DNA from 3 places in the Fusibacter sp. QWL-12 genome. Region 2 is predicted to be linked to each of the others. Evidence: a T-box and tRNA genes for the amino acid it is inferred to sense, from the RefSeq annotation. Region 2 holds a T-box; the other regions hold tRNA genes.
What was found. A T-box is a leader RNA that pairs with one kind of tRNA and senses whether it is charged. The one in region 2 lies ahead of aspS (aspartate--tRNA ligase), so its partner is inferred to be a tRNA-Asp.
Positions count from the first base shown of each region.

Region 1 (2,231 bases), 410 kb from region 2:
AGGGTTGGGCTGTTCGCCCATTAAAGAGGCACGCGAGCTGGGTTCAGAACGTCGTGAGACAGTTCGGTCCCTATCTGCTGTGGGCGTAGGAAATTTGAGAGGAGCTGTCCTTAGTACGAGAGGACCGGGATGGACAAACCTCTGGTGGATCAGTTGTCTTGCCAAAGGCACAGCTGAGTAGCTAAGTTTGGACGGGATAAGCGCTGAAGGCATCTAAGCGCGAAGCCCCCCTTAAGATGAGATTTCCCATCCAGAAATGGAGTAAGACCCCATGAAGATAATGTGGTAATAGGCCTGAGGTGTAAGTGCAGTAATGCATTCAGCTGACAGGTACTAATAGGTCGAGGTCTTGACCAAGATTTTTACTAAAACTTTTAATGAATGATCTGTATGTAGTTTTTAGGGTATATACCTTAAACTGTTGAAACCATCATTTTATGATGTTTTAATAGAAAGCCTAGTCTATTTACTTCGTAAACAGACCCACGGCTGAATTTGCAAAGCAAATTCATATCTAGTGACGATGGCGGAGGGGCAACACCTGTTCCCATACCGAACACAGAAGTAAAGTCCTCCAGCGTCGATGGTACTTAGCGGGCAGCTGCTTGGGAGAGTAGAACGTTGCTAGTTAAAAAGTTGTTTTTACAACTTATATTCCAAGGTAGCTCAATGGTGGAGCACTCGGCTGTTAACCGATAGGCTGAGGGTTCGAATCCCTCCCTTGGAGCCATTTTATTTAAAAGTTGCCGTGGTGGCGGAACTGGCAGACGCACAGGACTTAAAATCCTGCGGTGGCGACACCGTACCGGTTCGATTCCGGTCCTCGGCACCAACTTTTATCGCGGAGTGGAGCAGTGGCAGCTCGTTGGGCTCATAACCCAAAGGCCGCAGGTTCGAATCCTGCCTCCGCAACCATGAATATTTTCATCCTAGGCCCCTTGGTCAAGCGGTCAAGACACCGCCCTTTCACGGCGGTAACAGGGGTTCGATTCCCCTAGGGGTCACCATTTGGAAGTTTAGCTCAGCTGGGAGAGCATCTGCCTTACAAGCAGAGGGTCATAGGTTCGATCCCTATAACTTCCACCATTTTTGAACTTAGAAATAAGTTCATCGCGGTCCAGTAGTTCAGTTGGTTAGAACGCTAGCCTGTCACGCTAGAGGTCGAGGGTTCGAGTCCCTTCTGGATCGCCATTTATATGCCGGTGTAGCTCAATTGGTAGAGCAACTGACTTGTAATCAGTAGGTCGCGGGTTCGAGTCCCATCACCGGCTCCATTTTTCAAAGTGGAGGGGTTCCCGAGTGGCCAAAGGGGGCTGACTGTAAATCCGTTATCTGAGATTTCGAAGGTTCGAATCCTTCTCCCTCCACCAAAAATATGCGGAAGTGGCTCAGTGGTAGAGCATCGCCTTGCCAAGGCGAGGGTCGCGAGTTCGAATCTCGTCTTCCGCTCCAATTTAATAGGCGTCCGTAGCTCAACTGGATAGAGCACCGCCCTTCTAAGGCGGGGGTTTGGGGTTCGAGTCCCTACGGACGCGCCATATAAGGAGAGGTACCGAAGCGGTCATAACGGGGCGGTCTTGAAAACCGTTAGGGTGCAAGCCCACGTGGGTTCGAATCCCACCCTCTCCGCCATTTAAATAATTGTGGGCGTATAGCTCAGCTGGTTAGAGCGCACGCCTGATAAGCGTGAGGTCGGTGGTTCGAGTCCACTTATGCCCACCACAATTATGCCCAGATAGCTCAGTCGGTAGAGCAGGGGACTGAAAATCCCCGTGTCGGTGGTTCGATTCCGCCTCTGGGCACCATCTAGATCAATGATTAAGATTTCTTAGTCGTTGGTCTTTTACTTTTTTGTCAAATAAGTTATAGTATTAATATTACAAAGATAATATGGATTATCTCAATATAACCAAAACACTAAATCTGTGTAAGTGCAAAGGAAACATAATTATGAATCAAAATGGATTTAAAGAAGAGGAAAGAGAGAAAAGAGAATTGGGAAATAATACATTAAACGATTCTAATATATTGGATTCTCCGTTAATACAATATAGAAATCAATTAGATGAAATCGATAAGAATCTTATCAGATTACTTTCAGAGAGGTATAGCATCACAGATTTAGTTGGAGAATACAAAAGAGAACAGCAAATTGAAGTTTTAGATTCAGAACGAGAGAATAGATTGCTAGAAAGAGTGAAGAATTTGGCCATAGAGAATAAGATTTTAGT
Region 1 is NZ_CM178745.1:2,325,070-2,327,300, forward strand. Features, by position in the region: rRNA gene AC4PID_RS11270 (23S ribosomal RNA) at 1-357, shown strand, start outside; rRNA gene rrf (5S ribosomal RNA) at 514-630, shown strand; tRNA gene AC4PID_RS11280 (tRNA-Asn) at 656-730, shown strand; tRNA gene AC4PID_RS11285 (tRNA-Leu) at 746-832, shown strand; tRNA gene AC4PID_RS11290 (tRNA-Met) at 841-915, shown strand; tRNA gene AC4PID_RS11295 (tRNA-Glu) at 933-1,007, shown strand; tRNA gene AC4PID_RS11300 (tRNA-Val) at 1,011-1,086, shown strand; tRNA gene AC4PID_RS11305 (tRNA-Asp) at 1,115-1,191, shown strand; tRNA gene AC4PID_RS11310 (tRNA-Thr) at 1,199-1,274, shown strand; tRNA gene AC4PID_RS11315 (tRNA-Tyr) at 1,286-1,370, shown strand; tRNA gene AC4PID_RS11320 (tRNA-Gly) at 1,378-1,452, shown strand; tRNA gene AC4PID_RS11325 (tRNA-Arg) at 1,462-1,538, shown strand; tRNA gene AC4PID_RS11330 (tRNA-Ser) at 1,544-1,632, shown strand; tRNA gene AC4PID_RS11335 (tRNA-Ile) at 1,646-1,722, shown strand; tRNA gene AC4PID_RS11340 (tRNA-Phe) at 1,730-1,805, shown strand; gene AC4PID_RS11345 (chorismate mutase) at 1,951-2,231, shown strand, end outside.
Region 1: it has a tRNA-Asp gene. The T-box ahead of aspS (aspartate--tRNA ligase) is inferred to sense a tRNA for this amino acid. The anticodon was not compared.

Region 2 (2,231 bases):
TGGCTTGCTTAAAGAGGGTATGGTATTAACCGTTGAACCTGGTCTTTATATTGCTGAGGAATCGATTGGTATTCGTATTGAAGATGATGTCCTAATAACTGAAACTGGAAATATCGTTTTATCAAGTCATCTTCCAAAATCAGTTGAAGAAATTGAAAGGTTGATGGCATAATGACGTGTCGAACGGGTTGCGGTGCTTGCTGCATTGTTCCTTCGATTACGACTAAAACGCCAAAATTACCCCATGGAAAACCAGCTGGCGTGCCTTGTCCACATTTGGATCATGATTTAAGATGCTCGATTTTTAGCGATCCAGATCGTCCAAAGGTCTGTGCAAGTTTACAACCATCAGTAGAAATGTGTGGTAATTCAAAAGAGGCTGCGATAGCCTACCTTAACTGGTTAGAAGATGAAACCGCTCCTAAATGACACGTATAATTCCAAACGAGAATTTGTCAGTCAAATTACTAAAAATTAATTTTTATGGCAAAAGGTATTGACACCGCCTTAAATTCTTTTTATAATCAGTTCAATATTAAAAAAGACTTTGACGAGAAGAGTATTTCTTAAAACAGACGTTACAGCGAGCCGATGGTGGTGTGAGTTCGGCACAGAGTTTGAGGAAGAAGAACATCTCCGAGTTGCCAACCGAAAGCATGCGAGTAGGCTTGGCCGTATCCGTAACGTTACAAACGGTAGATATCGACAGAAATGTCCGTATCGAAGAGCTGGGTGATAAACCAATATGGGTGGTACCGCGGAAGAGTAAGCTTTCGTCCCTATCGTTAACGATAGGGATGGGAGCTTTTTTTATTTAGCCACAATCTTGCTTGTGGTAAAAGCTGAGGACTCGATGTCCGAAGATTTTTTACTCAATAAAAAATAACCGATTGGCTCTCGATACAAATGGAAAGGAGAAAAAAATGGAAAAAAGAACGCATTTATGTGGCGAACTAAGAGCTTTGCATGTTGGAGAGAGAGCGATTCTTAAAGGTTGGGTTCAAAGAAGACGAGACTTAGGTGGCGTCATCTTCATCGATTTGAGAGACAAAACAGGGATCAGTCAGGTTGTACTGGATGCAACAAATCTTTCAGAAGCGGATTTTGAGTTAGCTGAAAGTCTCAGAAATGAGTTTGTTATCGAGGTTACGGGTCAGATAGAGCTGAGAAGTGCAGATACTATAAACCCTTCCATTCCAACTGGAGAAGTAGATTTGCGAGCAAGTCAGTTAAAAATATACTCAAAGGCAAAGAATACGCCTTTTAGAATCAATGAATCAGAAACCGTAAAAGAGGATTTGAGAATTAAATACAGATACCTTGACCTCAGAAGTCAAAGTGCCTATAAAAATCTACTGCTAAGACAAACTGTGACGCAAGCAGTGAGAAGTTATTTGATGTCATTAGGGTGTCTGGAAGTGGAAACTCCTATATTAACGAAAAGTACACCAGAAGGTGCAAGAGACTTTTTAGTACCAAGCAGGATGAACAAAGGTAGCTTTTATGCACTGCCTCAATCACCACAAATCTATAAGCAACTTTTAATGGTTGGTGGTATCGATCGCTATTTCCAAGTGGCGAAATGCTTTAGAGATGAAGATCTTAGAGCCGATCGACAATTAGAGTTTACCCAGGTTGATATGGAATTTTCGTTTGTGGATGCAGAAGATGTTATTGAAATTCTTGAAGGGCTCTTTGCTATGGTAATGGAAATGACGCTTGGGTTAAAAATACAGACACCTTTTAGACGAATGACCTATCATGAGGCAATGGAATCCTATGGCTCTGATAAGCCAGATGTAAGATTTGGAATGCCAATGGTCGATTTAACGGACTTAATGAAGACATGCGATTTTTCAGTATTTCGCAAGGTAGTCGATCAAGGGGGTATCGTTAAAGCCATTACGGTTAAAGGTGGTCAGAAGTTAACACGAACACAAATTGAGTATTTGACAAAGCGCGTCATTGAATTGGGTGGTAGTGGCATGGCTTGGATTGCACTTGACAGTAGTGGAGAGATTCAATCCATCCTCACGAAGTATTTCAGCGAAGCTCAGATGCAGGCAATAATAGAGCAAACAGAAGCACAGCCAGAAGATTTGATTATCTTTTGTGCAGAACCTGGTAAGCTGGCAAGAACGATCTTCGGTGCACTTAGGCTTGAAATTGGCGATTTACTCGGGCTTAGAAAAAAGGATGAGTTTGCATTTTTAGTTGTAACGGACTTCCCA
Region 2 is NZ_CM178745.1:2,739,039-2,741,269, forward strand. Features, by position in the region: gene AC4PID_RS13160 (aminopeptidase P N-terminal domain-containing protein) at 1-172, shown strand, start outside; gene AC4PID_RS13165 (YkgJ family cysteine cluster protein) at 172-429, shown strand; T-box leader at 539-784, shown strand; gene aspS (aspartate--tRNA ligase) at 924-2,231, shown strand, end outside.

Region 3 (2,231 bases), 1.6 Mb from region 2:
GCATGGAAGGGCCATCGCTCAACGGATAAAAGCTACCCCGGGGATAACAGGCTTATCTCCCCCAAGAGTCCACATCGACGGGGAGGTTTGGCACCTCGATGTCGGCTCGTCTCATCCTGGGGCTGAAGTAGGTCCCAAGGGTTGGGCTGTTCGCCCATTAAAGAGGCACGCGAGCTGGGTTCAGAACGTCGTGAGACAGTTCGGTCCCTATCTGCTGTGGGCGTAGGAAATTTGAGAGGAGCTGTCCTTAGTACGAGAGGACCGGGATGGACAAACCTCTGGTGGATCAGTTGTCTTGCCAAAGGCACAGCTGAGTAGCTAAGTTTGGACGGGATAAGCGCTGAAGGCATCTAAGCGCGAAGCCCCCCTTAAGATGAGATTTCCCATCCAGAAATGGAGTAAGACCCCATGAAGATAATGTGGTAATAGGCCTGAGGTGTAAGTGCAGTAATGCATTCAGCTGACAGGTACTAATAGGTCGAGGTCTTGACCAAATTTTTACTAAAACTTTTAATGAATGATCTGTATGTAGTTTTTAGGGTATATGCCTTAAACTGTTGAAACCATCATTTTATGTTGTTTTAATAGAAAGCCTAGTCTATTTACTTTGTAAACAGACCCACGGCTGAATTTGCAAAGCAAATTCATATCTAGTGACGATGGCGGAGGGGCAACACCTGTACCCATACCGAACACAGAAGTAAAGTCCTCCAGCGTCGATGGTACTTAGCGGGCAGCTGCTTGGGAGAGTAGAACGTTGCTAGTTAAAAGTTGTTTTTACAACTTATATTCCAAGGTAGCTCAATGGTGGAGCACTCGGCTGTTAACCGATAGGCTGAGGGTTCGAATCCCTCCCTTGGAGCCATTTTATTTAAAAGTTGCCGTGGTGGCGGAACTGGCAGACGCACAGGACTTAAAATCCTGCGGTGGCGACACCGTACCGGTTCGATTCCGGTCCTCGGCACCAACTTTTATCGCGGAGTGGAGCAGTGGCAGCTCGTTGGGCTCATAACCCAAAGGCCGCAGGTTCGAATCCTGCCTCCGCAACCATGAATATTTTGTTTTAACTTGGCGGCGTAGCTTAGTTGGCTAGAGCGTCCGGTTCATACCCGGAAGGTCGGTGGTTCGAATCCGCCCGCCGCTACCATTTTTACTCTTATTCATGGCCCCTTGGTCAAGCGGTCAAGACACCGCCCTTTCACGGCGGTAACAGGGGTTCGATTCCCCTAGGGGTCACCATTTGGAAGTTTAGCTCAGCTGGGAGAGCATCTGCCTTACAAGCAGAGGGTCATAGGTTCGATCCCTATAACTTCCACCATTTTTGAACTTAGAAATAAGTTCATCGCGGTCCAGTAGTTCAGTTGGTTAGAACGCTAGCCTGTCACGCTAGAGGTCGAGGGTTCGAGTCCCTTCTGGATCGCCATTTATATGCCGGTGTAGCTCAATTGGTAGAGCAACTGACTTGTAATCAGTAGGTCGCGGGTTCGAGTCCCATCACCGGCTCCATTTTTCAAAGTGGAGGGGTTCCCGAGTGGCCAAAGGGGGCGGACTGTAAATCCGTTATCTGAGATTTCGAAGGTTCGAATCCTTCTCCCTCCACCAAAATTTCATTTATGGGTATATTGATTTGTATGTGGAACGGACTTGTTTGGTAAAAAACAAGCAAATTTGGAAGCATGTACATCCACTTGCGGGTGTAGCTCAATGGTAGAGCCCCAGCCTTCCAAGCTGGTTGTGAGAGTTCGATTCTCTTCACCCGCTCCATCAAGACATTGGGGATTCGCCAAGCGGTAAGGCAACGGACTTTGACTCCGTCATTCACAGGTTCAAATCCTGTATCCCCAGCCATTTTTAACGTGATCCATTAGCTCAGTCGGTAGAGCACCTGACTTTTAATCAGGGTGTCCCGCGTTCGAGTCGCGGATGGATCACCATTTTCATCAAGGTCCATTAGCTTAGTTGGTAGAGCACCTGACTCTTAATCAGGGGGTCCAGAGTTCGAGTCTCTGATGGACCACCAACAAGTTATTTTTTAAGGAGAGGTACCGAAGCGGTCATAACGGGGCGGTCTTGAAAACCGTTAGGGTGCAAGCCCACGTGGGTTCGAATCCCACCCTCTCCGCCATAAAATTTTGGAGAAGTACTCAAGTGGCTGAAGAGGCTCCCCTGCTAAGGGAGTAGGTCTCGACAAGGGGCGCGAGGGTTCAAATCCCTCCTTCTCCGCCAATTTC
Region 3 is NZ_CM178745.1:460,349-462,579, reverse strand. Features, by position in the region: rRNA gene AC4PID_RS02760 (23S ribosomal RNA) at 1-494, shown strand, start outside; rRNA gene rrf (5S ribosomal RNA) at 650-766, shown strand; tRNA gene AC4PID_RS02750 (tRNA-Asn) at 791-865, shown strand; tRNA gene AC4PID_RS02745 (tRNA-Leu) at 881-967, shown strand; tRNA gene AC4PID_RS02740 (tRNA-Met) at 976-1,050, shown strand; tRNA gene AC4PID_RS02735 (tRNA-Met) at 1,071-1,147, shown strand; tRNA gene AC4PID_RS02730 (tRNA-Glu) at 1,165-1,239, shown strand; tRNA gene AC4PID_RS02725 (tRNA-Val) at 1,243-1,318, shown strand; tRNA gene AC4PID_RS02720 (tRNA-Asp) at 1,347-1,423, shown strand; tRNA gene AC4PID_RS02715 (tRNA-Thr) at 1,431-1,506, shown strand; tRNA gene AC4PID_RS02710 (tRNA-Tyr) at 1,518-1,602, shown strand; tRNA gene AC4PID_RS02705 (tRNA-Gly) at 1,691-1,764, shown strand; tRNA gene AC4PID_RS02700 (tRNA-Gln) at 1,774-1,848, shown strand; tRNA gene AC4PID_RS02695 (tRNA-Lys) at 1,859-1,934, shown strand; tRNA gene AC4PID_RS02690 (tRNA-Lys) at 1,945-2,020, shown strand; tRNA gene AC4PID_RS02685 (tRNA-Ser) at 2,037-2,125, shown strand; tRNA gene AC4PID_RS02680 (tRNA-Ser) at 2,135-2,226, shown strand.
Region 3: it has a tRNA-Asp gene. The T-box ahead of aspS (aspartate--tRNA ligase) is inferred to sense a tRNA for this amino acid. The anticodon was not compared.